4 regions of the Eggerthella timonensis genome follow, and region 1 is predicted to be linked to each of the others. Evidence: predicted binding sites of a transcription regulator. Region 1 holds the regulator's gene; each other region holds the start of a gene.
What was found. Region 1 encodes LexA, which represses DNA repair genes until DNA is damaged. Its sites were predicted from a motif close to CNAACANNTGTTNG; they were not measured.
Positions count from the first base shown of each region.

Region 2: a site for LexA is predicted at 4,191-4,204, ahead of C1A15_RS02710 (sodium:solute symporter family protein). Genes of this name have one in related genera too.
Region 3: a site for LexA is predicted at 6,424-6,437, ahead of purD (phosphoribosylamine--glycine ligase). Genes of this name have one in related genera too.
Region 4: a site for LexA is predicted at 4,315-4,328, ahead of C1A15_RS15535 (YeiH family protein). Genes of this name have one in related genera too.

Region 1 is NZ_FXXA01000002.1:2,511,889-2,519,617, forward strand. Features, by position in the region: gene C1A15_RS10465 (DUF5996 family protein) at 1-437, opposite strand, end outside; gene C1A15_RS10470 (DUF1048 domain-containing protein) at 535-909, opposite strand; gene C1A15_RS10475 (PadR family transcriptional regulator) at 911-1,231, opposite strand; gene C1A15_RS10480 (YkvA family protein) at 1,509-2,024, opposite strand; gene C1A15_RS10485 (hypothetical protein) at 2,154-2,615, opposite strand; gene C1A15_RS10490 (MerR family transcriptional regulator) at 2,787-3,182, opposite strand; gene dut (dUTP diphosphatase) at 3,240-3,686, opposite strand; gene nrdR (transcriptional regulator NrdR) at 3,688-4,134, opposite strand; gene C1A15_RS10505 (ATP-binding cassette domain-containing protein) at 4,242-5,756, opposite strand; gene C1A15_RS10510 (hypothetical protein) at 6,160-6,429, opposite strand; gene lexA (transcriptional repressor LexA) at 6,572-7,210, shown strand; gene hflX (GTPase HflX) at 7,296-7,729, opposite strand, start outside.
Region 2 is NZ_FXXA01000002.1:618,128-625,856, reverse strand. Features, by position in the region: gene C1A15_RS02720 (Na+/H+ antiporter NhaC family protein) at 1-982, opposite strand, end outside; gene C1A15_RS02715 (YdcF family protein) at 1,175-2,176, opposite strand; gene C1A15_RS02710 (sodium:solute symporter family protein) at 2,600-4,138, opposite strand; gene C1A15_RS02705 (phenylacetate--CoA ligase family protein) at 4,936-6,177, opposite strand; gene C1A15_RS02700 (diguanylate cyclase domain-containing protein) at 6,385-7,371, opposite strand; gene C1A15_RS02695 (indolepyruvate oxidoreductase subunit beta) at 7,475-7,729, opposite strand, start outside.
Region 3 is NZ_FXXA01000002.1:583,540-591,268, forward strand. Features, by position in the region: gene dnaB (replicative DNA helicase) at 1-1,328, shown strand, start outside; gene C1A15_RS02570 (metallophosphoesterase family protein) at 1,365-2,651, shown strand; gene C1A15_RS02575 (ATP-binding protein) at 2,648-4,843, shown strand; gene C1A15_RS02580 (adenylosuccinate synthase) at 4,888-6,204, shown strand; gene purD (phosphoribosylamine--glycine ligase) at 6,493-7,729, shown strand, end outside.
Region 4 is NZ_FXXA01000002.1:3,621,718-3,629,446, forward strand. Features, by position in the region: gene C1A15_RS15520 (MFS transporter) at 1-443, shown strand, start outside; gene C1A15_RS15525 (12alpha-hydroxysteroid dehydrogenase) at 538-1,305, opposite strand; gene uvrB (excinuclease ABC subunit UvrB) at 1,503-3,653, opposite strand; gene C1A15_RS15535 (YeiH family protein) at 4,449-5,522, shown strand; gene coaE (dephospho-CoA kinase) at 5,612-6,211, opposite strand; gene mnmA (tRNA 2-thiouridine(34) synthase MnmA) at 6,208-7,275, opposite strand; gene C1A15_RS15550 (acyltransferase family protein) at 7,516-7,729, shown strand, end outside.

The DNA.
Region 1 (7,729 bases):
AACTGGCGGAAGGAGCGCTGGGCGGCCTTCTCGTCGAACTCGTGCGCGCTGTGCTGCCGGTCGAACGGGACGTCGGTGTACATTTCCTGCGGGACCGGGTTGATGGCCACGGGGTGGCCGATGTTCTCGAGCATGGCGGTGAAACGGCCGTACAGCTCGCTCACCGAGGCTCGGCCCTTGATGGGGAACCGCGCTCGATCGCCCGCCGTGGTCTCAGCGCTCATTTCCGCATCCGCGATGCTCAGCCTGACCTCGAACCCGTCGGCGCCCGCCGGGATGAGGCCGGTCGTGAACCCGTCCGCGTCCGCGTCGAGCACCACCTGCTTCCACTCGGGCTGGGGATCCATCGATTCAAGCTTCACTTTGCCCATCATCTGCAACAGCATGTGCTCGGTGTCGCACGTGTCGCGCCAATCCTGATATGTCAGTACGCTCATATAATCACCTCGCAGCCATCGTATCGGCGCGAGGGCTTGAAGGCATGCGCGGATCCCGTTCGTCAGAGGCTCGTTGGCAAACGGATAGCCCAGCGTGTCAGTTTTTCGAATCGGAGCGCTTCGACCCCAGCTTCTTCCTGATGTCGCTGTTGAGGTCCTCGCGCCATTTGGCAAGGTAGGTGGCCGCGTTCGCCAGCAGCTCGTCGCTGAACGCCGCGACGTCTTCGCCGGTGATGTCGAGCACGCCCTTGCCCGCGTACGCGCCCTCTTCGAACAGTTCGAGCAGGTCCGCCTGAAGCGCCACCATGTCCAAGCCGCCGCCGGATGCGAACTTCCACATGTAATCCTGTATCTTGCGATAGGCGTAGCGGTAGTCCTCGGGCAGGGCGTTCACGCGCGCCACCAGAGCCCGGTACTCCCGCTTGTCCCTGATGATTTGCGCAGGGTTGATATAGTGCGACAGGTTTCCCATGTCAGCGCTCCTTCAATTCGTTGATTTTCGACGAGACGAACTCCCACTTGGTCCAGAAGCGCGCCAGCTCTTCGCGTCCCGCATCGTTCAAGGTGTAGAACTTGCGCGGCGGCCCCATCGTGGACGGTTTCTTATCGGTGTTCACGAGCCCGTTCTTCTCGAGCCGCACGAGGATGGCGTACACCGTGCCCTCCACGACGTCGGCGAAGCCCAGCTCGTTCAAACGGCGCGTGATCTCGTACCCGTACGTCTCCTCGCGTCCGATGATCTCGAGCACGCATCCCTCCAATACGCCCTTCAGCATCTCCGTCAAGTGTTCCACATCGCTCGCCGCCTTACTAGTAAGTGTCACTACCTACCGCTATATAGTAGTGCATAGTAGCTAGCACGTCAAGGCTACGAGGAGATCGTGCGAGAGCAGCGAAGTATGGGGTGGTGCTTAGAAAGGAGACGAAGGGACGGGGTCAATGTCTCATTCGCGGCGTCGGCCGGAAGCTTCCCGCTGCGAGCCCCATTCACGAGACAGCCTGACCGGACACATGCCAACGGCGGTTTAACAGAAAGACGGACGCCTTCGCCTGAAAGCGCTCATACACGGATCAAAGGCCGAACAACGCGCGGCAGACGAGCACGATGACGAGCACCCACACGAGCACGATGGGAAGAGCGTAGTACCATTTTCTGGGCTTCCCGTTCTCCCAAATGCTTTCCGCATCTCGCCGACAGCGTTCGAGCACGGGCGAAGGGACGAGCTTTATCGTCAGAGCGACCATCGCAGGGAGCAGGATCACATCGTCCAAATACCCCAACAGGGGGATGAAATCCGGGATCAAGTCGATGGGCGAGAGGGCGTAGCCTACCGTCACGGCGGCGAGCGCTTTCGCTGCAATCGGCGTTTCCCGGTCCTTCAAAGCGAGAAAGATCGCAGGAACGTCCCTTTTGAGCCCTTTCATCCTGCCAACGAAGTCCATGATGTTTCGCAGATCCGATCCGTCCATTGTCGTTACGGGAGCGACAAAGACCATCCTAGCAGAGGAAACCGCTAGAGCATACCCATCGCAATCAACCGGAAGTCGCGCTTCTATGGAAAATCTGCTTAAGTTTACATAAGACATATTATCAATAAAACTGGAGCTCACAAGGCAGCTGAGAGTGTTTTTGCTGGTCGTGAAGTTTACGGCATACGGAAACGCCGCAGGATCGTTGCATATCCTGCGGCGTTTTATGCGTTTTACGACGATGCGTTATCCCCACGTGGAATTCGAGCCTGCGGCGCCCATGCCGGCGTCCGTCATGGCGCCCGCGTAATCGCCGCTTTCCATCATCTCGAGCACGACGGGCATCATCAAATAGAACGAGATCGCGTTGAGCGCGAACGCGACACCACAAACGGCCATGCCGACGATCGCCGAACGCTTGAGGCGCTGCGCGAGAACCGACACGTCCGTATGCTTCGCGATGAGCTTGCCCAGCTTCCGGAACGCGACGATGGCGCACACGAGCCCGACACCGCTGAGCAGCACGCCGCCGATGAACAGCGACACGGGACCGGCGACGCTGGCCACCATGACCATGGTTTGAGCCTTCTTCAGCTCTCGCAGGTCGTTCATGTTCGACGATGGAGCCGGAGCACCGTTGAGCGTCGGCTGGCGCCCCGGATCGTGCCCTGGAGGCGGTTCGGGAGGCCTATGTTCGTTGTCTGTCATGCATCTTCCTTGTTTATCGAAATTTCACAGCTTCTGACCTGGGGTTTTATAAACAAAGCCCTGAGAGCCGTTCTAAGGCCCTATCTTGCCTTCGGACGAGTCCTAGGTCATGGAAAACGTGCTTTTTCAACCGAACTGGCGAGTACTATACCATGAAGGTCATCGCAGGCCTCAATCCGTCGACAATTCCACACCTGCGGCATGCAGGCGCTTCAAGCTCTCGTCGAGTTCGGCGCGTTGGTATTCGAGCACCGTCTCCTGGGCTCGCACGATGGCCAGCCGCTCGTCTCGCGTCGAGGCGCCGCGTCGCTGCAGCTTCACGTAGTACTGGATGCCTTCGATGGACAGGCCGCTTTTTCGCAGCGCGTCGACGAAGTACAGCTGCGCCACATCGGATCGCGAGAACGTGCGAACGCCGCGCGCATCGCGTGCCAGCTCGGGAAAAAAGCCGCATTTGTCGTAATAGCGGATCGTGAAGGCGGAGATGCCCGTCATGTCGGCGACTTCGCTGATGCCGAAGCACGGCAACGTGCTCCGAGCGCTTCCGCCATGCTCGCTCGCATCCATCGTCATCCCCTCCCTTCCTGCTTAGAGTAACTCTAAGCGAGTTGAAACGGCACGGATCTACAGGCTCACGCCGCTGCTGCCGAACCCGCCAGCGCCGCGCTCCGTCTCCGGCAGCTCCCCGCACACGTCGAACGCGGCGTCGGGCACGCGCATGATGACGAGCTGCGCAATGCGATCGCCCCGTTTGATCTCGAACGTGTTCTGCGGATCCAGGTTCACCAGAATGGCCTGGATCTCGCCGCGGTAGTTGCTGTCGATCAGTCCGGGCGCATTGACCAGCGATACGCCGTGCTTGATGGCAAGACCGCTGCGCGGCAGCACGAACCCCGCGTAGCCGCGCGGGATGGCCACGGCGATGCCGCACGGAACCAGTTTGCGCTCGAAAGGCTGCATCGTGTCGTCGCAGGTGGCGCGCAAGTCGACGCCGGCATCGCCCGCATAGGCGTACGCGGGAACGGGCAGCTCGGCATCGAGCTGCTGCAAAGGTACCGAAACATGCTCCATGCTAGCGCAATCCCTCCAACGCGGCGGCGAACTCCTCGACGTTGCGGAAGTCCTTGTACACGCTCGCGAAGCGCACGTAGGCGACGTCGTCGAGCTTGGCGAGTCGCACGAGCACCATGTCGCCCAGATCCTTCGACCCGATCTCGCTCTTCGAGGCGTTGCGCAGCTCGGCTTCGATGCTGTCGATGAGCGAGGCGATCTGCTCGGGCCCGATGGGCCGCTTGGCGGCGGCGTTGAGCAGGCCGCGCATGAGCTTCTGGCGGTCGTAGGCTTCCGACGAGCCGTCGGCTTTGATGACGATGAGCGGGTTGTCGCCCAGACGCTCGTAGGTGGTGAAACGACGCCCGCATTCGAGGCATTCGCGGCGGCGGCGAATGGCCGTGCCGTCCTCGGAAGGCCTCGAGTCGACCACTTTCGACTCTGGATTGCCGCAGGAAGGACAACGCATACTTGCTCCTTTGTCGATTTTGGGTTCAGCCTAACATACAATATATAGTGGTTCAATCAACATGTCGGATTCGCGCAAAAAACCTGCACGATCCCCGCACGCCGCTTCTACCAGGCTACGCGCACATACGTATCCCCCAGTCCGACCTCCCCTTCCGCTCGCTCGACCTCGAACGACCAGCGCTCGTCCACGAGGGCGTCGAGGAATCGCTCGTCGTGCGACACGAGCACAAGCGCGCACGCGCAATCGCCGAGCACGTCCTGCAGGGCCTCGATCGAGCGAATGTCCAGGTGGTTCGTCGGCTCGTCCATGACGATGAGGTGCGGCGAGGAGAGCAGGCTGCGCGCGATCATGAGCTTGCGCACCTCGCCCGGGCTGAGCTCCTCGCCGTCGAGCACGCGCGCCGGGGGCGACTCGAGCCGCGCCACGATGGAGAGCATGCGCCCTCGTTCGGCCGACGAGAGCCCCCGAAGCTCGTCGAGCAACGCGCGCACCTCATCGTCGGTTGTCTCCTGCGGAATATAGGCCACCCCCTCCTCCAGCGTCACCTGACGAATCAAGGCATTGAGCAGGGTGGACTTCCCCGCTCCGTTCCTGCCGACAAGGCCGATGCGGTCCTCGTTGCCGAGGTACAGCTCGGGATGGCGCAGCATGCGCCCGGCACCGAGCGGCATGCTGCCCTCGGGAAGATGGGCGAGCACCTTGCGCGCGGCAGTCTGGGCGTCCAACTCCAAGGAGCTGCGACGCTCCTTCTTGGCATCGAGGCCTTCGAGGCGCTTCTCTGCGGCCTCGATACGCTTGTCCATCTGCGATGACAGCTTGCCCGCCTTGCCGTCCTGCCCGGAGTAGACGGCGAGCTTGATCTTCGCCCGCCCGTCGTGATCGTGGCGGTCGAGATGCCGCGCCGAGCGGCGGGCGGCCGAACGGGCCGCGACCCCGTCGCGCCGCACGCTCTCGGCTTTGATGCGCGCCAGCTCGTCGCGAGCAGCTCGTCGCTCGGCGCGCACGGTCTCGCGGCGCAGGTCGAGCTCGCGGCGCGCCTGCGTGTACGTGCCCGGGATGGCCGTCGCCCGGCCGGCTTCGACGAACACGCACGATCGCACGAGCTCGTCGAGCAACGCGCGATCGTGCGACACGAGCAGGCCGACGCCCTTGAACGAGGCGAGCGCTTGCGCGACGAGGTCGCGCGTGGGGGCGTCGAGATGGTTCGTCGGCTCGTCGAGCGCCAGCACCTGCGGCTCTGCGGCGAGTGCGCAGGCGATCTGGATGCGCTTGCGCTCGCCATGGGACAGCGATTCGTAGCACCAGAGCCACTCGTCCTCGATTTCCAGCAGCGTGCGCAGCTTGACGGCCGTGGAACCGTAGTCGCAAGCGAACTCCTCGAGCGTCGCAGGGGGCGATGAGGTGGATTGCCGGCACACCGTGCCGCGCGTTCGAGGCGACACGCTGCCTTGATCGGGCGTCAGGATGCCGCACACGCAGTGCACGAGCGTGCTCTTGCCGGCGCCGTTCGGCCCGACGATGCCCGTCCAGCCGTTCGCGAACACAAGCGAGACGTCGTCGAGGGCGCGTTCGTCGGCGCCTTCGTACGTATGGGAAAGATGGTGAGCGGTTATGAACATGGCGACCTCCGTCGAAGAGGCGCACGGATGGCTCTGCGCAGCGTTCAGCGATGCCGATGAAAGGGAGCCGCGCGAATCGGAGCTAGCGGATGAAGCGCGAGGCGGAGTCGAGAACGATGACGAAAGCGCACCCGATGCGGCTGGTTGATGCATGCAAGGGGCGATGATAGGGCTTTCGTTATCGCTTCATGTTCCTTGTCTCCTTCGCGAAGCGCCTGCCGACATGGAAGCGCGGCGGCGCGGTTTGTTGCTGCTCGGCCGAGTCTACCACGACGCGCAGGATGCGTAAACCCCCGAATGGACGCGCCTCCGGGGTGGCGGAGGCGCTACGCAGCCACAGAAACGCAGCATCTGTGGATCAGGGAACGGCCGCACGGGCCGACGATGAGCGGAAAACGGCTGGTTACAACCCCATGAGCAGGCTGGCCAACGCGAGCGCCCCGAACGCGCATCCGCCGACGACGGCCTGCCAGCGCTGCATGCGGCCGAACGACACGCCTTGCGCCGTGCCTGCGCGCAGCGCGGACGCAAACGATGCGCTGCCGTGCTTCGATCGCGCAGCGCCTCCGTCTTGGGACGGGCGCTCGGGAAACGAGATGATGCGCGCGCGTCGAGCAGGCGCCGAATCCAGCTTCGGCTGAAGGGCCGAGGTTCCCTCAACAGGGTACTTCATCTCAAAATTCTTCATTTTATGCCCTCCTGCTCTTGCGTAGAACCTTTGTTCGCGTATATAATAGGTCGAACAAAGGTTCATGTCAATAGGAATTTCATACATTTGTTCGGTAGAAGATAGAGCGGCGACGAAAGGACGATCCATGGCCGAGAAAGTGACGAAGCGCCAGCAAGCGGTGCTCGACTGCATCGAGGAGTGCATTCGAGAGAAGGGGTACGGCCCGACCGTGCGCGAGGTATGCCAGAGCCTCGGCCTCTCCTCCCCTTCCACCGTGCACGTGCACTTGAAGGCGCTCGAGGAGAAGGGCCTCATCAAGCGCGACCCGCTCAAGTCGCGCTCCATCGCGCTCACCTACCCGCTCGAGGACGCCGCCCTGGCCACCAACGTGGTGCAGCCCAGCTTCAGCAACATCGTGAGCGTGCCCCTCGTGGGCAACGTGGCCGCCGGCTCCCCCATCCTCGCCGAGGAGAACATCACCGACACCCTGTCGCTTCCCACCGAGATCGTGGGCGACGCTCCTTCGTTCCTGCTCTCCGTGCGCGGCGAGAGCATGATTGAGGCAGGCATCAACGACGGCGACTACGTCGTGGTCAAAGAGCAGCCCGTCGCGAACAACGGCGACATCGTCGTGGCCATCATCGACGACGGCGCCACGGTGAAGCGCTTCTTCAAGGAAAGCGACCATATCCGCTTGCAGCCGGAGAACTCCACGATGGACCCCATCATCACCACCGACTGCGCCATCGCCGGCAAGGTGGTCGCGGTATTCCGTCGCCTCTAGCGCTGGCGCCGCACGCCGGACGAACCAACAGCGCCCCCGTCGCTCGATGAAGCGACGGGGGCGCTTGCCGTTCCTTAGAGTAACTCTAAGCTATTGCGAACGGCCTGAAGAGCCCGGCGTACGAAGGGCCCGCGAGCATGACGATGTGCGTGCCCTCCTCCTCGTGCGCCTCCGAGAGGATACGGCACCGCTCGTGAGCGATGGAGACGAGGTCGCCCCGGTTGTAGGGGATCAGCACGTCGAGGTGCTCGTCCTGCGCCGAGGCGACGCGGGCGATATGCTCGACGAGCTCGCTCACGCCCTCCCCCGTCGCCGCCGACGCGAACTGCGCCTGCGGATGGCGCGCCTTGAGGACGCCGAGACGCTCTTCGTCGAGCAGGTCGCACTTGTTGAACACGAGCACGCGCAGCAGGTCCTGCGCCTGGATCTGCCCGAGCACGTCTTCCACTGCGGCGATCTGCGCCTCGTACTCGTCAGAGGACGCGTCCACCACGTGTAGCACGAGGTCGGCGCCCGTGA
Region 2 (7,729 bases), 1.9 Mb from region 1:
AGTCGACGCCCTGGAAGAAGCCGCCCGCGTACAGCATGCCCAGAATCGAGAAGATGATGAGCACCACAATGGGCACGATCAGGTCGAACACGCGGCCCTTATCCGAGATGGACATGCCCTTGAATTCCTCGACCGCGATCTGCGCGGCCTCGTCGAGCTCGTCCTCCTCGGCGATGACCGTGTCCAGCTTCAGCGGCAGCGCGTCGGCCGCGTCGCGATCGGAGATGCCCACCGTGGACATCGACTCGAGCGCGCTGTCCTTCGGCGGAATGCGATGCTGCTGGTCAGACGGCTGCGCGACCTCGGCCTCGGCCACGCGCATGGGGCCGAAGTCCTTCTTCGACGCGCACATGAAGAAGACGAACACGATAGTGAGCAGCGCGTAGAAGTTGTACGGGATGGACTGGACGAACGTGGTGAAGCCGCCCTCACCCAGGTAGCCGCCCACGGCCACAGCCCACGACGACACGGGCGCGATGATGCAGATGGGCGCCGCGGTGGAGTCGATGATCCACGCCAGCTTCTCGTGGCTGATGTTGAAGCGGTCGGTGACGGGGCGCATGACCGCGCCCACCGTGAGGCAGTTGAAGTAGTCGTCCACGAAGATGATGATGCCCAGCACCGCGGTCAGCACCTGCGCCATCTTCGCGTTCTTGATGTGCGTGGACACCCATTCGGCGTACGCACGCGAGCCGCCGGCAGCCGCGATGACCACCACGAGCGCGCCCAAGAGCGCAAGGAACAGCAGCAGCGCCCCGTTGCCGGCTATCTGCTCGGCCATCATCTGCGGCACCATGGTGAACGAGTCGACGAGCGGCTCGACGCCCACGCCGTTGAGCGAGAACTGGTAGATCACCATGCCCACGAACACGCCGATGGCGAGCGAGGAATACACCTCCTTCGTGATCAGCGCCAGGCCCAGCGCCAGAATCGGCGGTATGATCGACCATACCCCCGTGCTAATGAGGTCAAACCCTTCCATATGCGTCCCCTTCGTCGTGCAATTCGCCGAACGGCATGCACGTGGTTCCGCCTTCATCCTCGCCGCGCTTCTCCCAACGCGATGCTTGAGGACGCAGGCCGAATCGCCGTCGCTCGGCACCAGTCGCTTTAGTATACAAGCACGCGCGATAAAGGGGCTAGGAAAACGCCGATGTTTTTAGTCTGCGACGCGTTACAACTGAAAAAGGGCGACGGCGGCGAAGGGCAGCCAGAGCACGAAGATCGCCACGAACGGCCAACGATGGGCGTTGCTGACGGCCACGAACTCGCGGATGAATGCGGTGGGCCAGAAGTAGCGCGCAGTCCTGCTGCCCACGCCGTCGGCGGCGAGCCCGATCTTGTGCGCGTACTCGGCGGTGCGGAACACGTGGTAATCGCTGGTCACCACGGCGGCGCGGTACGCGCCCGCGCCCGATCGCGCGTCCATGATGGCCTTGGAGTTGCGCAGGTTCTCCATCGTGGTGGTCGAACGGTCCTCCTCGATGATGGCGTCGGCAGGCACGCCGCGCTCCTCGATGAGGTACGTGCGCATGGCCTCCGCTTCCGACACGGCCTCGTCGGCGCCTTGGCCGCCCGACGCGATGATGACCGCGCGGCGCCCGTCGGCCTCCCAGAGCTCGACGGCCTTGTCGAGGCGCGCGGCCAGCAGCGGCGTGGGCTTCGTTCCCGACAGGCCCGCGCCGTGCACGACGATGTAGTCGTAGTCGCGGCGCTTCGGCAACCGTCGGTACAGCCACGAGTACAGCAGCAGCGCCGAGAACGTGAACGCCACGTACGAGCCCTCCATGATCACGAGCAACGCCAGCGCCAGCACGATCGGCGTAACCCGCATAAGCAAGAACAGCGGCGCTGCCACGCACACGAACACGATGAACAGCGCGAACAGCCCCGGCAGCAGATGCGATAGGCTGAGCCCCTCGCGTTTGACCACCACGAAGGTGTTCGCCAGCAGGAACACGACGAGCGCCACCGTGCCGAACGGGATAGCCGCCAGCCCGATGAGCACGAGCCACGGAAGCTCGAACTGAATGGACATCCCGTAGAACGCGAACAGACACAACAGCAGGAAGTACAGCGCGTTGCGGAACTGCCGCGGCTCCTTGCGGAAGTTCTTGATGAACAGGAACCCGAACACGAGTGCGGGAAAGTATATGAGAAACAGTGTGAAAAGCATGGGTAGGCTTCCGACGGGGTACAGAAGGATAGGCACGGTCATCGATAGTATAGCGTTCGACGCTCCGCCGTCATCGAATTGTTCCTTTAGGGCCGGGCATCGCCCGCGGGCACCTGCACCTGCGGAGCGCGCCCGACGAACGGATGTTTCACGTGAATCACGCGAGAGTTCGGCCAAGCAAATGGCGAGCAAATGAGATCCGACTCGGCTTTGGCGCGGATGGTCCCGCAGCGCTCCTGGTCAGAAGCGCTGCGGGAGACGAATCGACCCTGGAGCGCTCGGCGCGAGGCATCGAGCGCTCCCAGAAAAGCAAATGACGAGCAAATGAAAACCGCGTGCACGCCGCCAGGCGCCCGTGACGCCCGCGAGCGCACCCGCCGCGCAGCCGCGCCGGGCCCACTCGCGGCGCGCCCGCGCGCGGACCTATTCCGCTTCCAGCTCCTGCTCGTACTCGCGGTCGATAGCGCCCTCGGCGTGCGGCGGGTCGACCTCGAAGTCCACGCGCTTCGTGAACATGCTCACCACCGGCACGATGATCAGCGACAGCACCATCGCGATGGCGCCGCAGTTGATGGGCGACGCGATGAATGCCGTGCCCACGAATCCGGCGATCATGTTGCCCGTGGTCAGGCCCACGCCCACGATGAAGCTGGCCCACACGGCCGGGCGCGACACCCGGCGCGAGTACAGCCCCCAGAAGAAGGGGCCCAAAAACGAGCCGGCCAGCGCGCCCCACGAGATGCTCATGAGCTGCGCGATGAACGTGATGGACGAGTTGTACTGCACGAGCGCGATCACCGCCGAAATCACGATGAACACCACGATGAGCACGCGCATGTAGCCCAGCTGCTTCTTCTCGCTCATGTTCTTCACAAGGTTGTCTTTGATGAGGTCGAGCGTCAACGTGGACGACGACGTCAGCACGAGCGACGACAGCGTGGACATGGACGCGCTCAGCACCAGCACGATCACGATGCCGATGAGCAGGTCGGGCAGCGTGGATAGCATGGTGGGGATGATGGAGTCGTACACCGGCGTGCCGGCGGCCGTCATCTCAACCTGTCCGCCGTACAGGCGACCGAACCCGCCCAGAAAGTAGCTGCCGCCCGCCACCACCATCGCGAACACGGTGGAGATGATGGCGCCCTGCTTGATGGCGGGACCGCTCTTGATGGCGTAGAACTTCTGCACCATCTGCGGCAGGCCCCACGTGCCCAGGCTGGTCAGCACGATGACGCCCAGCAGGTCGGGCAGATTCGGCCCGAAGAAGCTGACGAAGGGGCCGGCCATCTCGGACCCCTCGGCCGGAATGAGCGACAGCGTGGTGAGCGCTTCGGTGAAGCCGCCGTTGTTCACGAGCACGGCCACGATGACCGCCACGATACCCAACAGCATGACGATACCTTGGATGAAGTCGTTCATGACGGTGGCCATGTAGCCTCCCAGCACCACGTACACGCAGGTGATAACCGCCATGCCGATGACGCACCACTCGTACGGCAGCCCGAACGCCATGCCGAACAAACGCGACAGGCCGTTGTAGACGCTGGCCGTGTACGGGATGAGGAACACGAAGATGATGGCCGCGGCCGCGATGCGCAAACCCTTCGACTGGTAGCGCTCGCCGAAGAACTCGGGCATCGTGGACGCGCCCAGGCGATGCGTCATCTCGCGCGTGCGCGGGCCGAGCACCCACCAGGCCAGCAAGCTGCCGAGGATGGCGTTGCCGATGCCGATCCACGTGGCGGCGACGCCGTATTTCCAGCCGAACTGGCCGGCGTAGCCCACGAAGATGACGGCGGAGAAGTAGCTCGTGCCGAACGCGAACGCGCTCAGCCACGGACCTACGTTGCGGCCGCCCAGAATGAACCCGTCAACGCTTCCGGTATGTCGTCGGCAGTAAATGCCGACGCCCACCGCCACGCCGACGAAAATGAGTACCATGCATATCTTCTCGATCATGGGAGATTCCTTCTCGATCATATACCTACAGGTCGTGCTACTCGCAGCGGCGCGAACGAATGTTTCACGTGAAACACTCCAACGCTACCTGCTGATTCGCAGGAGGCGCACATGACTTTGCCGGGGCGCGGCACCCGTCAGCACAACACCGACGAAGCACCACGGGCAAACCCATGTGCTAGAGGTATCGATAGGAATAATAGGAAAGTGCGCGGTAGGCGGTCGCGTCGGCCTCGGGGGTCGGTTTCGCGGCAAATGCGGACGCGAGCGAGTCCGCAGGGCGCGGGGCGACGGATCGGCACACGGCCGCAACGGCGAGCTGGAGGCGCCAGCGCTGTTCGACGGCAGTATGTCCCTTCGCAGAATGCATGGGCATACTTTACCATAGTGGAGCAGCCCGCACCGTGAAAAAGTTAGCGAATCGAGGCGATCGCGCGCGTCGCGCTTGCCGCTCCCGCTTAGTGGGCGCAAATCGGCACCTATGACAATGTTCGGAGGGAATTTCGCCTCGGGTCCCCGCTCGAACCGAAGAAACCCCCGGTCGCGCTTTTCGAAATCGCCGTGGGGGAGGGTCCAGAGGCCTCTGATTTGTCATGGCTATCGATTTGCGCCCACACTTGAGGAGCGAGCGGCGGCCTGAATCGTGCCGAATCGCGCCGAGTCGCCCCAACCTGCCAGAACAGATGCCTCACGTGAAACATCCGGCCTCGGCGGCACGGCCCCACCCTTGAAAACATCCGACCCCGACGGCACGGCCCAGCCTGTGGAAGCAGCGGGCCGCGCCGGGGTTCGGTCGTTTAGTACCGGCTGTCGAAGATGCGCTTGGTCTTCTTCTCGCTGCGGGGCAGCTCGCCCATGGGAACGCCCTTGGCGTCGGGGGTGCAACCGCACTTCGCCTTGAAGATGAGGGCCAGCTCTTCTTCTGCGCGCTGCTTCGCCTCGTCGTGCAGCGGGGTTTCGAACAGCACCGTGAGCACGTCCTTGCCGCTGATGTTCTCGATCATCACCTGGTACTCGCTCGAGGTGCCGTCGGTGGCGGCGATCACTTCCTCCACCTGCGCGGGGAAGATGTTGCAGCCCTTCACCTTGAACATGTCGTCGGTGCGACCGGTCAACGTGTCGATGCGCGGGTGGCGATGACCGAACTTGCAGGAGCAATCGCCCGGGATGATGCGCGTGAGGTCGTGCGTGCGGTAGCGGATGAGCGGCGCGCCTTGCTTGCGCAGCGTGGTCAGCACGAGCTCGCCCACTTCGCCGTCGGGCACGGGCGCGCCCGTCGCGGGGTCGACGATTTCCACGTACACGTAATCGTCCCAGATGTGCATGCCGTGATGCTCGTTGCACGAGATGCCGATGCCGGGGCCGTACACTTCGGTAAGGCCGTAGATGTCGTAGATCTCCACACCCAGCTCGCCGGCGATGCGCTGGCGCATCTTGTCGCCCCACCGCTCGCTGCCGATGACGCCCTTGCGCAGGTGAATCTGATCGCGAATGCCGCGCTCGGCGATCTCCTCGGCAAGCAACAGCGCGTAGGAGCTGGTGGCGCACAGCACGGTGGACTTGAGGTCCTGCATCATGCGCAGCTGCTTCTCGGTGTTGCCCGGCCCCATGGGGATGGCCATCGCGCCCAGGCGCTCGGCGCCCAGCTGGAAGCCGATGCCCGCCGTCCATAGCCCGTAACCAGGGGTGATGTGGATGCGATCGCGGTTCGTGATGCCCGCCGTCTCGTAACAGCGCGCGAACTGGATGGCCCAGTCGGTGACGTCCTGCTGCGTGTAAGGGACGATGACCGGCGTGCCCGTGGTGCCGCTGGAGCTGTGGATGCGCACGATTTCCTCGTCGGGCACGGCCTGCAAGCCCAGCGGATAGGCGTTGCGCAGGTCGTCCTTCTCGGAGAACGGGAGCTTCTCGAAGTCCTCCTGCGTCTGCACGTCGGAAAGGTCGATGCCCTCGAACTTGCTCGCGTAGAACGGCGAGCGCTCCATAAGGGTTTTGAACTGGTCTTTGATGAGCGTGAACTGATCGTTGGTAAGCTGCATGATGGTCCTCTCGGGAACGATATCTTCTACCGGATATGAAGATGCTTCAAGCCCGCAAGCGCGAGTCTTGAAGCTAAAGCCATCGCCCTGCCGAAACCACGGCTCGGGAGGAAAGGATGTCGTTCACGTGTTCCATGCGTCCATTCTAGGCGAAGCGCGCGCGATTGCAAACCCGCAACTTCGCCCTCGCGCGCGACCGGTTGCCGCTCACCAGCTGAAGCACGCCTTCCCGTTTCCCTTGCTAACGTACAGCGCCTGGTCGGCCGCTCGATAGAGATCGAAGAACGTGCATCCGCGCACCACGCGCACGATGCCCACCGAGCATCCCAGCTCCACGTCGCGCTGGGCGGAGCGGGCTCCCCACGATTCGATGAGCTGGCGGGCTTTGACCTCGGCGTCGCTGACGGACAGCGGGCTCGTGGAGAACACGGCGAACTCGTCGCCGCCCATGCGACCGATGAGCGCATCGCGGGGAAACACCTGCTCCAGCACCTCGGCGAACTCCTCGATAACCCGGTCGCCCTCGGGATGGCCGAGCGTGTCGTTCACCGTCTTGAAGTTGTCGAGGTCTATCATGAAGAAGGCGCTGTCTTCGGCCCCCTCTATGAGCGAGGCCGCGACATGCTTCTCGAATGCCGCGTGGTTCAGCAGCTCGGTCATGGAGTCCAGCTCGGCGCGGCGCTCCATGGCTTTGGAGTGTTCGAGCGCGGCGTTCGCCTGCTCGGTAGCCGTCTTGGGGTAGTACTCCTCGCGGCGCTGGTCGACGTTGGGCGTGGAATGGTGCAGGTGGGTCAAAAGCCAGCGTTCGCCGTCGCGCCGGAATACGAGCGTGAAGCGGGTGTCCATCTCGACGAGCAGCGGCTTGGGCCGGTCGGGGCGCTCGCGCACCCACAGCGTGCCGAACACGAGACACGAGTCGCAGCCGATGGGGCGCGCTTCGCAATACTCGTCGAGGATCTCGAAGACGACGTCCTGGGCTTCCTGCTGATCGCGCTCGAGCCCTGCGAAGAACGACGCGATATCCGCGTAGAATTCGTGCTTGCCCGTGCCGATGAGCGACAAGAGCTGCGGATCCATGGTATCCACGATGAACTGGACGCTCTCCTCCGAAGGCTCGATGACGTAAGCGCGCCACAGCTTGCGCGCCAGCTCCTCAGCTTCCGCCAGCCACGCCCGATCCATCGCTTCTCGCATGGCGTCCTCGCCTTCTATTGCCCATACCGTCGGGGGCATCAGTATAACAGCATCCCCCTGTAACCGAAACGGTGGAAGGGGTGCCCGTTCGGCTGTTTCGGCTCTACGCCCGCGCCACCGCGTCGACGGCTGCCAGGTTGAGGGCGACGAAGCGGGGCTTGACGCACTCCTCGAGCGCGCGGCGCAGGTCGTCGAGGTCGAGTGGTATCGCCCCGACGCTCAGCGCGCTGGCGAGCAGCACCGAGTTCAGCACCTTGCGGCTGCCCACTTCGTCGGTGAGCGCGACGTCGTCGACGGCGACGAAGCGCGCGCCGGTGCCGGCCAGCGATCGCTCGATGCGCGCGATCACGTTGTCGGC
Region 3 (7,729 bases), 1.9 Mb from region 1:
TCGAAGCGGAGAGGTCCGTCCTTGCCGCCTGCATGCTGAACCAGGAGGCCATCGAGGAAGTGGCGCCGAAGCTGGTGAAGGAGAACTTCTACCGCTTCGCTCACCAGCACATCTACGAATCCATGATGGACCTGTATGTGCGCCATATCCCGATCGACCACATCTCGCTCGCCGACAACCTGAAAGCCATGGGCCAGCTGGAAGCCGTGGGCGGCAAAGCGTACCTCATCGAGCTCGCCGACAACACGTTCGCCCTCACCAACTGGCAGAACCACCTGGAAATCGTGAAGCGCACGTCTATCTTGCGCGATCTCATCCGCGCTTCGGGCGAGATCGAAGCTTTGGCCTACGATGCGCCCGACGACCTGGGCGTCGTGGTCGAGGAAGCGGAGAAGACGCTGTTCCACGTCACCGAGAAGCGCGTGTCGTCCGCGTTCAAGCGCATGGACGTGCTGCTCACCGAGGCGTTCGAGGAATTGACGAAGCTGGCCGAGCAGAAGGACGCCATGGCCGGCATCCCCAGCGGGTTCAAGGACGTCGACGACCTGTTCCACGGCTTCCGCGGCGGCGACCTCGTTATTCTCGCCGCGCGACCCGGCGTCGGCAAAACGTCGTTCGCGCTGAACCTTGCCACGAACGCCGCCAAAGCGGGAGCCACCGTCACCTTCCTGTCGCTCGAGATGAGCGCGGCGCAGCTGGTGCAGCGTATCCTGTGCGCCGAAGCCCGCGTGAACCTCTCGCGCCTGCGCGCCGGCCAGGTGCAGGAATCCGACTGGGGCGCCATCGCCGACGCGTCGAACACGCTGTCGAAGCTGGACATGTTCATCGACGACACGCCGTCGCTGTCCATCCTCGAGCTGCGCGCCAAGGCCCGCCGCGAGCTGCGCTCTGCGGAAAAAGGCATCATCATCGTCGACTACCTGCAGCTCATGTCGCCGCCGCAGTCGCGCAAGGACGGCAACCGCGCCGTCGAGGTCGGCGAGATCTCGCGAGGCCTGAAGGTGCTCGCGAAGGAGATGGACATGCCCGTCATCGCCCTGTCGCAGCTGTCCCGTGCGGTGGAGATGCGCGGCAAGAAGCGCCCGATGCTGTCCGACCTTCGAGAGTCGGGTTCCATCGAGCAGGACGCCGACATCGTCATGTTCATCGACCGAAGCATGGACGAGATCGAGGCCGAGAGCGAAGATCGCCCCGACCTGGGCTCGGCCGAGTTGATCGTGGCCAAGCACCGCAACGGCCCCACGCGCGACATCCCGCTGGCTTTCAACGCGGAGTACACGCGCTTCATGGATTTCATCGACGATTCGCGCGCGGGCGGCTATATGTAAAGCCCCTGTTGAGCCGTTTCGCGGTACACTGGGCACATGCCGAAACGCCTCACATTCATCCATGCTGCGGACCTCCATTTGGGAGCGCCGTTCCGCGGGCTGCGCGCGCTTTCCTCCAAGTGGGCGAACCGCTTGCTCACCGCCATCCCGGAAGCGTACGACCGTGTGATCGATGCGGCCATCGCCCGCGACGTGGATTTCGTCGTGGTGTCGGGCGACATCTTCGACTCCGCGCGCCCGTCGTACAGCGATTACCTGCACTTCTTCGGCGGGCTGGAGCGCCTCGACGACGCTGGCATCCCGGTGTACCTCGTCACCGGCAACCATGATCCGTACACCTCGTGGCAGCACGATTTCTTCTCGCTGCCCGCAAACGCCACCATGCTGCCGGGCGATCGCCCCGGCTTCGCGCTCGTGGAGCGCGACGGCGAGCCGTTGTGCCTGATCGGTGGGCGCGGCTACTACAATCAGACGTGGCCGATGGACGAGTGCATCGCCGAGGGCGTCACGCGCGAAGCCGCCGAGCGCGCGCTGGCCGCAGAACATCCGCGCGCCGCCGAAGCTCCGTTCGCCGTGGGCCTGCTGCACACCGGCCTCAACCTCGACCCGGTGAAAGCCCCGGTCGATCCGGCTGTCCTCATGCGCGCGGGCATGGATTACTGGGCGCTCGGGCACATCCATATGAAGTACGCCCATCCGTCCTTCGAAGACCCACGGCTCGTGTTCTCGGGTTGCATCCAGGGGCGCGACATCAAGGAGACCGGAGAGCGGGGCGTCTACTGCGTCACGCTGCGGGATGGCGCGAAGAACGAGATCGAGTTCATCCCCACGGCCAGCGTCGTGTGGCAGCGCATGAGCATCGACGTGGCCGACTGCGCGAACCTCCCCGACATCACCGACAAGATCATGCGCGAGCTGTTCCGCGAGAACGGCAAGGCGCATTGCGAGGAGATGGTGGTGCGCATCGCGCTGGAGGGAGCCACGCCGCTCCATGCCATGCTCGGGCGCGAAGATGTGGTTGCGGGCCTGCGCAAGCACGTGAACGACGCGTACCCCGCGTTCTTCTGCGACGCGCTGGTAAACCTCACCGTGCCGCCGCGCGACAAGGAGGCGCTGCGCCGCGAAGGGCTGTTCCCCGCCGTGTTCCTGCAGGTGGCCGACGCGCAGCGCCGCAACCCGGACGAGGCCATCGCCTTCTTGCAGGACGAGTTCATCAAGAAGAACATCCAGCTGCCCAGCGCCTACACGCGCAACATCGACAAGTTCGCGGAGGCCGCCGAGAACCTCGTGCTCGATCTGCTTGCTCAGGATGATGACCAATGAAGCAATCCTATCTCGAGCGCATCAAGATCGTCAGCTTCGGCGCGTTCTCAAATAAAGTGGTGGGTCCTTTCGGGCCGCACCTCAACGTGGTGTTCGGACCGAACGAAGCGGGCAAGACCACACTCGCGTCGTTCGTGGGCGGCGTGCTGTTCGGCTGGGAAGAGGCGCGCGGCAGCCGCAACACCTACAAGCCGTCGAACGCCGAGCGCTCCGGCTCGCTGTTCTTCTCGGATGTCCCAAATGGGGACAGTCCCCATTTGGGACATTCTGAGCTCGAGCTTTCCCGCGTCCGCAACAGCGAAGGGCTCCAGGGCGATGCGTCGCTGGTGGCCGACATCGACAAGGAGACGTTCCAGACGATGTTCTCCTTGACCAGCGACGAGCTTCGGACGCTGCGCAATACCACCGACGTCACGGCGAAGCTGCTCACGGCCGGCTCGGGCACGGGCGCCTCGCCCGCCCATGCGCTGGCAACCGTGCAGGACAAGCTCGTGGAATACACCTCGCGCGCCGCCGGTATCGAGCATTCCATCGCCAACCTCACGACGCAGCAGAACGAGCTGCGCGCGAAGATGACGGTTGCAGCCGAAGAGGCCGAACGGTTCAAGCGCCAGGACAAGGAGTTCCGCGAGCTAGAGCCCCAACGCAACGAGCTGCTCGCGCGCCTCGATGCGCTGAACGCCTCCATCGAGTCGCTGACCGCTCAGCGCGCGAACATCGAAAAGCTCGACCATGAGATAGACGCGCTGGCCGATCAGATAGCCTCCCTTCACGACGAGGAAGATGTGCTGGTCACGACACATTGCGCCAATACGAGCAGCGTGTCCGAGCTGGCGAACCTGGGCACGTCGGACGAGCGCGCTTTGCGCGACCAGATCGACTCGCTGGCGGTCGACGAGGCGAAGTGCGAGCACGCCGTCGACCTGGCGCAGGACAACTTCGCCACGTCGAAAGCCGCCTACGAAGCGCTGCTCGAAACCGCCGACGAGCGCGCCCAGCGCGACCGCTTGCGCCGCCAGCGCAGCGTGCAGGTGGGCCTGTCCATCGCGTTGCCGCTTTTGTTCGTGAGCGCCGGGCTGCCGCTGTTCATCCACGGGCGCGAGATCACCAGCCTGTCGTTCACGGCGCTCGGCATCGGCCTCGTGGTGTTCGCCCTCATGCTGGCCCTCGCCGCGATGGTGATGCTGTTTCGCCCGAACAAGGAGGAGGAGGCGAAGGAGGCCCGCAAGCAGGACGCCCAATGGGTGATGCTGCAGGACAAGAAGAAACTCGAAGCGTGCCTCGAGAGCCAAGCAGCCTTCCGCGATCGCGCCCGCGCGCAACTCGATGCCGCGGGATTGGTCGAGGCGCAGGGGTCGCTGCGGCGCTCGCGCACCCTGCTCGACGAGGCCAAGGACGTCCGCGCCGAGAACAACCTGTTCCAGCAGCGATTGCAGGCGCTCGTGTCGCGCCGCAGCGCGCTCGAGGAGAGGCTCGCGTCCGCGAAGCGCCAGCGCCGCCGCCTGTACGAGCGCATCGACCTGCGCGCCGAGCGCACGATCGACGCCATCGACGACGCCATCGCGCAAAAGTCCCAGCAGCGCATGGGCCTGCTCGAGACGAGCGAGGGCCTCAACCGCCGCTACGGCGAGCTCAAGCAGGAGCTTTCCCATGCCGAGCACCTGCGCGATTTCGACGAGTACAAGCTGCTCTACCAGCAGATTCGCACGCGCCAAGACGAGAGCGCGCAGGATTACGCGCGGCTGCTGCTGGCGCGGCGCATGCTCGAGTCGGCCATCGCCACCTGGGAAAGCAAAAGCCAGCCGGAAGTGTATCGCCAGGCTAGCCGCCTGCTTTCGCTCATGACCGACGGCCGCTGGACCAAGGTGAGCCTCACTGCCGAAGGCCGCTTGCAGGTGACGGACGCGGTGAAGACGACACGCGATCCCAGCCACCTGTCGCTCGGCACGTGCCAGCAGCTGTACCTCGCGCTGCGCATCGCGCTGCTCATGACCGCCGACAACGTGGGCCGCGCCGTTCCCATCCTGGCCGACGACATACTCGTGAACTTCGACTCCGCCCGTCGTGCCGGCGCTGCCCGCGCGCTGGCCGAGCTTGCCCGGATGCGCCAGGTGATCCTCTTCACCTGCCATGAAGAAATCGTCGAGACGATGAGGGAAGCCGATTCGACGCTGAATGAAGTCGAACTGTAATATACTGTGATTCTGCGATACAAACACCGAAAGGACGAAGAGACATGCCGAGCACGGTTCTGATTGGCGCCCAGTGGGGCGACGAAGGCAAGGGCAAAGTCACCGACCTGATCGCGCGCGAGTACGATTACGTGGTTCGCTACCAGGGCGGCAACAACGCGGGTCACACGGTCATCCACGGCGACAAGAAGCTCGCGCTGCATCTCATGCCCTCCGGCGTCATGTACGAGCACGCGGTTCCGGTCATCGGCAACGGCGTGGTGGTGGATCCGGGCGTGCTCATCAAGGAGATGGCCATGCTGGAAGCCGAGGGCATCTCCTGCAAGAACCTCAAGATCTCGTGCGACGCGCATGTGATCATGCCCTACCACAAGGATTTCGACGGCGCCGACGAGAAGCGCCTCGGCGACAACAAGATCGGCACCACGAAGCGCGGCATCGGGCCCTGCTACCAGGACAAGGTGGCGCGCAAGGGCATCCGCATCCAGGATCTGCTCGACGAGAAGATCTTCCGTCTCAAGCTGGAGGCGGTGCTGTCCCAGAAGAATCCCATCCTCGAGAAGATCTACGGTCTGCACACCTACACGGTGGAGGAGATCTGCGAGGAGTACCTCCCCTACGCGCGCATCCTCAAGCCGTACATGGCCGAAACGGCCCAGCTGCTGAACGAGGCCGTGCGTGCCGGCAAGTCCATCCTGTTCGAGGGCGCGCAGGGCACGCTGCTCGACATCGACCACGGCACGTATCCCTACGTCACGTCCTCGTCGTGCTGCGCCGGCGGCGCCGCCACCGGCACGGGTGTGGGCCCCACGGTCATCGATCGCGTGCTCGGCATCCAGAAAGCCTACGTCACGCGCGTGGGCGAGGGCCCCTTCCCCACGGAGCAGCGTTTCCCCGAGGACGGCGGCGAAGGCGAGGAAGCCGAAGTGGGCGAGCTCCTGTGCAAGGTGGGCCACGAGTTCGGCGTGACCACGGGGCGCAAGCGCCGCTGCGGGTGGTTCGACGCGGTCATCGCGCGCTATGCGGCCGAGGTCAACGGCCTCACCGACGTGGCGCTGACGAAGCTCGACGTGCTGAGCGCGTTCGACACCATCAAGGTGTGCACGGCCTACGAGTGCGAAGGCAAGCTGTACGATTACTTCCCGATGCAGCAGAGCGTGCTGTTCCATGCGAAGTCCGTGTACGAGGAGCTTCCGGGTTGGAAGGACGTCGACATCACCGGATGCCGCACGTTCGAGGAACTTCCCGAGAACGCGCAGCGCTACGTCGAGTACCTGGAGAAGATCACCGGCGTGCCGGTCAGCATCATCGCCGTCGGCCCCGATCGCGACCAGACCATCATGCGCGGCTGGGATCGGTGATGTTCCGCCGTTCTGCCGAACGGCGGAACGGCTCGACGCGGTAAAGCGTCGATGCGTCCGACCTCGCGGCGATGCCGACGGCTCGCGTACCGAAGTACGCTTCGCCACCGCCATCCTCACGATCTCGGTTACCTCGACGCTTCTCGCTGACTGTACGAACGACCTGTGCGGCACCGTTTGTTTCACGTGAAACAAATCGTCGCAAAAGCGTGCGATAAGGGAACAAATGTTTCACGTGAAACATGGCATTGAACCATTGAGAGGGCTTTGGGTTTGAAAGGACCTGACATGAACATCTTGGTATTGGGTGGCGGCGGCCGCGAGCATGCTATCGCGTGGGCGCTGGCGAAGTCCCCGCGTACCGACAACCTGTACGTGGCGCCGGGCAACGGCGGCACGGACGGCATCGCCCAGAACGTCGCGGGCCTGAACGCCGAAAACGGCCAGGACGTGCTTGCGTTCGTGCGCGAGCACGGCATCGACCTCGTGGTCATCGGCCCGGAGGCTCCGCTCGTGGCCGGGGTGGCCGACGTGCTGCGCGCCGAAGGCGTGGCCGTGTTCGGCCCTGATGCGCAAGGCGCGCAGCTCGAGGGCAGCAAGACGTACAGCAAGGAATTCATGGACGCCAACGGCATCCCCACGGCGCGCTACGCGAGCTTCACCGAACTCGAGCCGGCGCTGGCCTACGTGCGCGAGCTGGGCGCGCCCATCGTGGTGAAGGCCGACGGCCTCGCGGCGGGCAAGGGCGTCATCGTGGCCGAGGAGCTGGAGGACGCGGAAGACGCCGTGCGCTCCTGCTTCGACGGCGCGTTCGGCGACGCCGGCAACGTGGTGCTGGTCGAAGAGTTCCTCACCGGCCCCGAGTGCTCGCTGCTCGCGTTCGTCACGGGCGGCAAGGCTCATTGCATGGTGACGGCGCAGGACCACAAGCGCGCGTTCGACGGCGACCGCGGGCCCAACACCGGCGGCATGGGCGTGTACTCGCCGGTGCCCATCGTGGAAGCAGACGAGCTCACCGCCATGCGCGAGATCATGGAGCGCTCGGCGGCCGCTACGGCGCGCGACCCGTTCGTGAACGACTACCGCGGCGTGCTGTACGGCGGCTTCATGCTGACCCCCCAGGGCCCGAAGGTGCTCGAGTTCAACGCGCGCTTCGGCGACCCCGAGACGCAGGTGGTGCTGCCCCGCCTCGAGTCCGACCTCGTGGATATCATGCTGGCCGTTGCCGAGGGCCGTCCCGACGACATCGACCTGCGCTGGTCCGAGCAGTGGGCCGTATGCGTGGTGCTGGCCAGCGAAGGCTACCCGGGCGCGTACGAGAAGGGCAAGGTCATCCTCGGCATCGACGAGGCCGAGGAGATCGAGGGCGTGACGGTGTTCCATGCCGGAACCGCCAAGAACTTCGACGACGAGCTGGTCACCGCCGGCGGCCGCGTGCTGAACGTGGTGGCCTTGGGCGATTCGTTCGACGACGCCCGCGAGAAGGCGTACGAGGCGTGCGACCTCATCAACTTCGAGGGTAAAC
Region 4 (7,729 bases), 1.1 Mb from region 1:
GCGGCGGCAAGCGCCTGGCAGGGCTCATCGCGGTGGCGTCCCTCATCGTGGGCGTCACCACCACGGCGTGCGGATTCCTCACGCCCACTATGTTCTGGGCTTTCGTGGTGCTGTGCGCCATCATGGCGCTGGCCTGCGCCTGGTTCAACGGGCCGCTCATCACGCTCATCCAGCGCAACGTGCCCGAAGAGAAGACGGGCCGCGCGCTGGGATTGGCCATGGCGGCGATGGGGCTCGCCTCGCCCATCGGCATCGCCATCGGCGGCGTGGCGGCCGAAGCCATGGGCGTGGCCGCGTTCTTCGTGGTGGACGGCCTCGTGTGCATCGTGCTGGGGCTGACGGTGTACTTGTTCAAAAGCGTGCGGGCCCTCGACCACGGCGAGCCGCACATCGTTCGCGACAGCGCATTGGAAAACGGCGGAGTGGACGGATCCCAGCTGTAGCGGACAGGAACGCCTCCCCAGCATCGAAGCGGGGCTGCTCTCAATCGAGCAGCCCCGCTATCGCCGAGTTAGGGCGGAGTATTCGCAGCGGATCCTACGGCTTCATGCCCGACCCGCCCTGCACCATGATGGTGTCGCCCGTCACGAACGAAGCGTCGGGGCTGGCCAAGAACACGCACACGCGTCCCACGTCTTTCTCCGCGTCGCCGAAGCGTCCGAGCGGGATGGCCTTCATGTTCTTCTCGTACATCTCGGGTTCGCGCTCACGCCACTCTTCGAGCGCTTTCGTCATGACGATGGGGCACACGATGTTCACGTTGATGTTGTCGGGGCCCCATTCCGAGGCTGCCACGCGGCTCATGCCGCGAATGCCCTCTTTCGCCGCCGCGTAGGAGCTTTGCCCCGGGTTTCCACCGATGCCCGCGCCCGACGCGAAGTTGATGACGGAACCTGCCGACTCCTTGAGGTAGGGGTAGGCATGCTTCATGTAGAAGAACGTCGCGTACAGACCCGATTGCACGGCCAGATCGAAGTCCTCTTTAGAATGCTGCACGAGCGTCAAACCCGAGGCCGACGCCTGCGCGTTGTTGATCAGCACGTCGATGCGTCCTCCGAAATGCGCGGCACCCGCCTCGACGGCAGCCTGCACCTCGTCCTCGACCGCGCCGTTGGCAAGGTACGTGAACACCTCGGAGCCGAAGTCGCGCTCAAGCTCCTCCTTCGCCGCTTCCATGCCGCCAGGGAACAGATCGGTGAGGATGAACTTCGCGCCCTCGGTCGCGAACGCTCGCTCGATACCGCGCGCGATGCCGCCACCGCCGCCGGTGATCAGCACCACCTTGTCCTTCAAACCCATGTCCATGCTCGACTCCTTCGATTCGACTGCATCGTCTGGGACGTATGGTATCGCGGGCCGACGCGCGCACGAGTTCATGCTCCGAGAGCTCAAAGACGTGTTCGGCCAGCGGCCTCGCACCTCGAAACGTCCACATCCAGCGGCGCGGTTCGCACGACGAACGGCCAGACGCCGCTCGCAGGCGTCGTGCCAGGAAGCAGCCGCTACGACCTTCGGGCGCTGCCGTACGCGGCGTTCTTGCGGTTGCCGTAGGCGCTGCCCTTGCGCGCGCTCTTCTTGAGGTCCTTCAACACGTCGTCCTCGCTGCCGCCCTCCACCTGCACGCGCAGCTTGACCACCTGGTCGCGCAGGCGCGCGGCCTCCTCGAAGTCCATGTTCTTGGACGCAGAGGCCATGTCGTCTTCCATGGATTGGATGATGCGCAGCACTTCCTCGCGCGAGAGCTCGGCCAGCTCCTTGTTCACCTGCTCGGCCGTAGTGGAGCCCATCTCGTCGGTGACGTAGCTCATGATGTCGTTGATGGCCTTGCGGATGGTCTGCGGCTCGATGCCGTGCTCCTCGTTGTACTGCATCTGGATGGCGCGGCGACGCTTCGTCTCGTCGATGGCCAGCGCCATGGAGTCCGTCATCTTGTCGGCATACATGATCACCTGGCCCGACACGTTGCGGGCCGCACGGCCGATCGTCTGGATAAGCGAGCGGTGGTTGCGCAGGAAGCCCTCCTTGTCGGCGTCGAGGATGGCAACGAGGGACACCTCCGGCAGGTCCAAGCCCTCGCGCAGCAGGTTGATGCCCACGAGCACGTCGAACTCGCCGCGGCGCAGGTCGCGCAAGATCTCCACGCGCTCGAGCGTGGCGATGTCGGAGTGCATGTAGCGTGCTTTCACGCCCTGATCCAGCAGGTGGTCGGTGAGGTCTTCCGCCATCTTCTTCGTGAGCGTGGTGATGAGCACGCGCTCGTTGCGCGCAGCGCGCTCCTTCGACTCGTCGATGATGTCGTCGATCTGCGATGCCGAGCCGCGCACGATGATCTCGGGGTCCAGCAGGCCGGTCGGTCGGATGATCTGCTCCACCTGCTGCTGCGACACCTTCTGCTCGTAGTCGCCCGGCGTGGCCGACACGTACACGAACTGAGGGATGCGGTCCTCGAACTCGTCGAAGCGCAGCGGGCGGTTGTCCAGGCAGCTGGGCAGACGGAACCCGTGCTCCGCCAGCGTGATCTTGCGCGAGCGGTCGCCTTCGTGCATGCCGCGGATCTGCGGAACCGTCACGTGGCTCTCGTCGATGATGCAGAAGAAATCCTTCGGGAAGTAGTCGATCAGCGTGTAGGGCGGCTCGCCCGGCTCGCGGCCGTCCATATGGCGCGAGTAGTTCTCGATGCCGGAGCAGAAGTTCATCGTCTCCAGCATTTCGAGGTCGTAGTTCACGCGCATCTCGAGGCGCTGCGCTTCCAGCAGCTTGCCTTCCTCCTTGAACTGCTGCAAGCGCTCGCGCAGCTCGTCGCGAATGGTACCGAGCGCGCGGTCCATCTTGGGGCGCGCGGTCACGTAGTGCGAGGCGGGCCAGATGGGCAGCGCCTCGAACTCGTTGAGCACTTCGCCCGTCACGTTGTCGATCTCGGTGATGGACTCGATCTCGTCGCCCCAGAACTCGATGCGGATGGGATGGTCGGCATACGGCGGGAACACGTCGAGCGCATCGCCGCGCACGCGGAACGTGCCGCGCTTCTGCTCGTAGTCGTTGCGATCGTATTGGATGTCGATGAGCTCGTGGATGACCTGGTCGCGATCCATGTCCTTCTGCTTGTCCACGAACACGGCCATGCCGGCGTAGTCCATCGGCGAGCCGATGCCGTAGATGCACGACACCGATGCCACTACGATGCAGTCGCGTCGCGACAACAGGGCCGAGGTGGCCGCATGGCGAAGCTTCTCCACCTCTTCGTTGATGGACGCGTCCTTCTCGATGAACGTGTCGGACGAGGGCACGTACGCCTCGGGCTGGTAGTAGTCGTAGTACGAAACGAAGTACACCACGGCGTTGTCGGGGAAGAACTCCTTGAGCTCGCTTGCCAGCTGCGCCGCGAGCGTCTTGTTCGGCGCCATGACGAGCGTGGGCTTCTGTACGGCCTCGATGGTCTTCGCCATGGTGAACGTCTTGCCGGAGCCGGTCACGCCAAGCAATGTCTGGTAGCGCAGGCCGTCCTTGATGCCCTGTGCCAGCTTCTCGATGGCCTGCGGCTGATCGCCCGCCGGCTCGTACGGCGAGATCGCCTTGAACGGCGTTGCGGCGAGGCGAACTTCGGGCAGCTTGCCCTCCATCTCGATGCCTTCGATATTGGAAAGATGAGCCATGCTGCTCCTTCCGAACAAACAGCGTAGCGCCGACACGTCGGGCTGCGCAACGAAAAATCTCATAAGAGAACCAGTGTAGCACAGCACCTTTGATATGAACATATGTTCGTTAGTAAATGGTTACGGAGCAGGGGGCAATCCGCATCGGAAACCCTCCTCCCCGCCTCCCCGCCCCGGCCGCGACACCATGCCGACGGCGCCGGTTCGTTCGATCCACTGGCTTGGAGAAAGAACGAACGCGTTTCTTCCCGCTTCTCTCTTAAAGGCATCGAATTCGATGCCTTTGAATCGCGGGTTGTGAAGGCTTTCCCGCAAACCTAGGAATTCGACTACATCACGGTTTCGCAACCAGTTCTGTATCGTGGTTTTCGGCGCCGACGATCGGTAGCGAGCGATATCGGTAAGCGACACGTAGTCTTCATATTCTGCGTGCGTTATGAGAGAAATCGCCAGTCCTCGCGCTTGTATCGTCTCATGACCGGACATAACAGCATGCACCCCTCTGAGGCGTTCCGAAATCTGAGAGGGTCCTGCGGATCCTGCAAGCATGATGCGGGCGGCGCGGAACATCCGTCGCCTCGATGGGCATCCGACCGAGCGACGCGATCGGCAAGCGCTTGCACTGGCTCTTTTTGCTTTCTGATAGTATATCACACCGTAGCAAACATTTGTTCGTAAATATTGGAAAACAATGCGGATTTGCAGCACGCAGCGACACTGAAGCAGTGATATACTCTGTCGCCGTTGACGAGGGAATGCGAGGCGAGGGCCCCGCTTGCGACAGAAGGGCCGATCGTGACCAACGTGCTGAAGAATCTTCCCGGGCTTGCGGTGTGCGCGGCCATCGCCGTGCCGTGCTGGTTCATCGGGCAGCTGTTCCCCATCATCGGCGGGCCCGTATTCGCCATCCTGGCGGGCATGGCCATCGCCGTGTTCTGGAAACAGCCCACGCGCGGCCCCGTGCAGACGGGCATCGCCTTCACCGGCAAGAAGGTGCTGCAGGCCGCCGTCGTGCTGCTGGGTTTCGGGCTGAACCTCGCGCAGATCGCGCAGGTGGGCATGATGTCGCTGCCCATCATCGGCTCCACCATCGCAACCGCGCTCATCACGGCGTTCGTGCTGCACAAGGTGCTGCACATGCCCTCCGAGATCTCAACGCTCATCGGCGTCGGATCGTCCATCTGCGGGGGCTCGGCCATCGCGGCCACCGCCCCCGTCATCAAGGCGCACGACCGCGACGTGGCCCAGGCCATCTCGGTCATCTTCCTGTTCAACGTGCTGGCCGCCCTCATCTTCCCGTCGCTCGGAGTGGCGCTGGGCATGTCCAACGAGGGCTTCGGCCTGTTCGCCGGCACCGCCGTGAACGATACGTCCTCGGTGACGGCCGCCGCCGCGGCATGGGACGGCATGCATCCGGGATCCAATGCGCTCGACCAGGCCACTATCGTGAAGCTCACCCGTACGCTGGCCATCATCCCCATCACGCTCGTGCTGGGCATCTGGGTGGCGCGCCGCGAAAGCCATGATCCCGCCGCGCTGGAGGCGCAGGAGCACAGCGTGGTCAAGCCCGCCGGCAAGCTCGGCGGCTTCAGCCTGCGTCGTGCGCTGCCCGTGTTCATCGTGCTGTTTTTGGCTGCATCCGTCATCACCACCGTCGCCGTTGCGGCGGGCGTCGATGTCGCGCTGTTCGAGCCGCTCAAGACGCTGTCGAAGTTCTTCATCGTAATGGCCATGGCCGCTATCGGCCTGAACACCGACATCGTGCATCTCGTGAAGTCGGGCGGCAAGCCCATCCTCATGGGCCTCTGCTGCTGGATCGCCATTGCCGCCGTCAGCCTCGGCATGCAGCACGTCCTCGGCCTCTGGTAAGCCGCCGACGAGCACAGTCAAGCGTCGGCAAGGAAAAGGGCCCCAGTTCTGAACCGAACCGGGGCCCTTCGTGTGCGGCGCGACGACCCTTACAGGTCCTTCGAATACTCGCCCCACCAGGCGAGCACCTTGTTGCGCATCTCATCGGGAGTGCCGTCGTTGTTGAACACCACGTCGGACGCCTCGATGCGGTCGGCGTCGGTGATCTGCTGGGCGATGCGGCGACGCACGTCGGTCTCATCCCAACCGCTCTTCACGGCGCGCTCGATGCGCAGGTCGATGGGCGCCAATACGGCGATCACCACGTCGGCATCGTAGGCGAGCGACGTCTGGCGGTTCTTGAACACCGAGTGCTCCACCACGACGGCCTTGTGGCCCTCGGCCTCCAACTCGGCCACGCGGTCGGTGAACGCCTCTTCGATGCGCGGCAGCGTGATGCGGTTGAGCTTGCGCGTTTCCGCAGGGCTCACGAACGCCTTGGCGGCCAGGGCGCGGCGGTCGATCTCCCCGTCGGCTCCCAGAATGTCCTCGCCGAACGTCTCGACGAGCTCGGTTTTCACCGTGTCCCACATGAGGACGTCGTGGCCCACCTGGTCGAGATCGATATTCGGCAAGCCCTGCTCGACGAGCACCTTGCGGGCCGTGGACTTGCCGGCTCCCATGCCGCCGATGATGAACAGCTTCTTCATGCGTGCACTACCTCCTCAATCATGCCGCCTCCCAATACGGTGTCGCCGTCGTAGAGGACGGCGTATTGGCCCGGCGCCGTGGTTGGCTGCGGACTCCGCAGCGCGAGCGATACGCGCTGGTTGTCTTCCGGCTCTATGATACACGCACAGGGACGGCTCCGGTAGCGAAGTTTCACCATCGCGTCGTACGGATCGCCGAGCGTTGGATACGCCTGCCAGTTCATGGCGCCCACCACCACCCGGTCGATGAGCGTGTCGTCGGCGAATCCCACCACGAGCTCGCCGGTCGAAGGACGCTTCTCCACCACGTAGTACGGCTCGGGCCCGGCTACGCCGATGCCCTTGCGCTGCCCCACCGTGTAGTTCGACAGCCCCTCGTGACGGCCGAGCACCTCACCCGCACGGTCCACGATGTTCCCGGGCGCGTCCTCAACCCCCCTCGCGCGCAGAAACGGCCGGTAGTCGCCCTCGATGAAGCAGTTGTCTTGGCTTTCCGCCTTCTCGGCCACCGCAAGGCCCAAATCGGCCGCGATCACGCGCACCTCCGCCTTCGTCATGGCGCCGAGCGGCAGCACGAGGCGCGCCAGCTGCTCCTGGCTCAGCAGCGACAGCATGTAGCTTTGGTCCTTGCGGGCGTCGAGCGCCGTTTTCACCACGAACCTGCCCGAATCGGCCAAGCGGGCGATGCGCGCGTAATGGCCGGTGGCGACGCGCTCGCATCCGCATTCGTCGGCGACGCGCAGCAGCGCGGGCATTTTGCAGCGCGCGTTGCAGCCCACGCAGGGACTCGGCGTGAGCCCTGCGGCGTACGAGGAGACGAAGGGCCCCACCACGCAGCGCTCGAAATCGTCGACGCACGTCGGCACCGCATGGGGAATGCCCAGCTGGGAGCATACGGTCGCCGCATCGGCCACCGCGCGCTCGGTGGCGGCGTTGTCGCGGAACCGGCAGGTGACGCCCACCACCTCGTACCCGGCGCGCATGAGCAGCGCCGCCGACACCGCGCTGTCCACCCCGCCGCTCATCCCGAGCGCGATGCGCCCGTTTCCTCGATCGCTCGACACGAAGCACGTCCTTTCTCGTTACGGAGCCTCCAGTATAGAGGATGCGACGGCCCCGGGAAGGCACGGCTCGCGGCGCGGAACCAGACTCATACGAAGATCTGATTTTCAATATTTCGTGGAAACACCCTTCTTCACGGTACGTTGCCGCTGCGGAGCCATCTTGTTGTGCAAACATTGCTATACTGAAAAACTTGCGCGTCATGCGCTTATATAGGTTACGCAGGAGGGTCACGGAAGCATATGTCGGGGACGAAATCACGCTACATTCCCGCGCTCGATGGTTTGCGCGCATTCGCCGTTCTCGCCGTCATCGCCTACCATCTGGGCATGCAATGGGCTCCGGGCGGGCTCTTGGGCGTCACGGTGTTCTTCGTGCTTTCAGGCTACCTGATCACCAGTTTGCTGCTCATCGAATGGGACAACACCGACACCATCAACCTGCCGCAATTCTGGC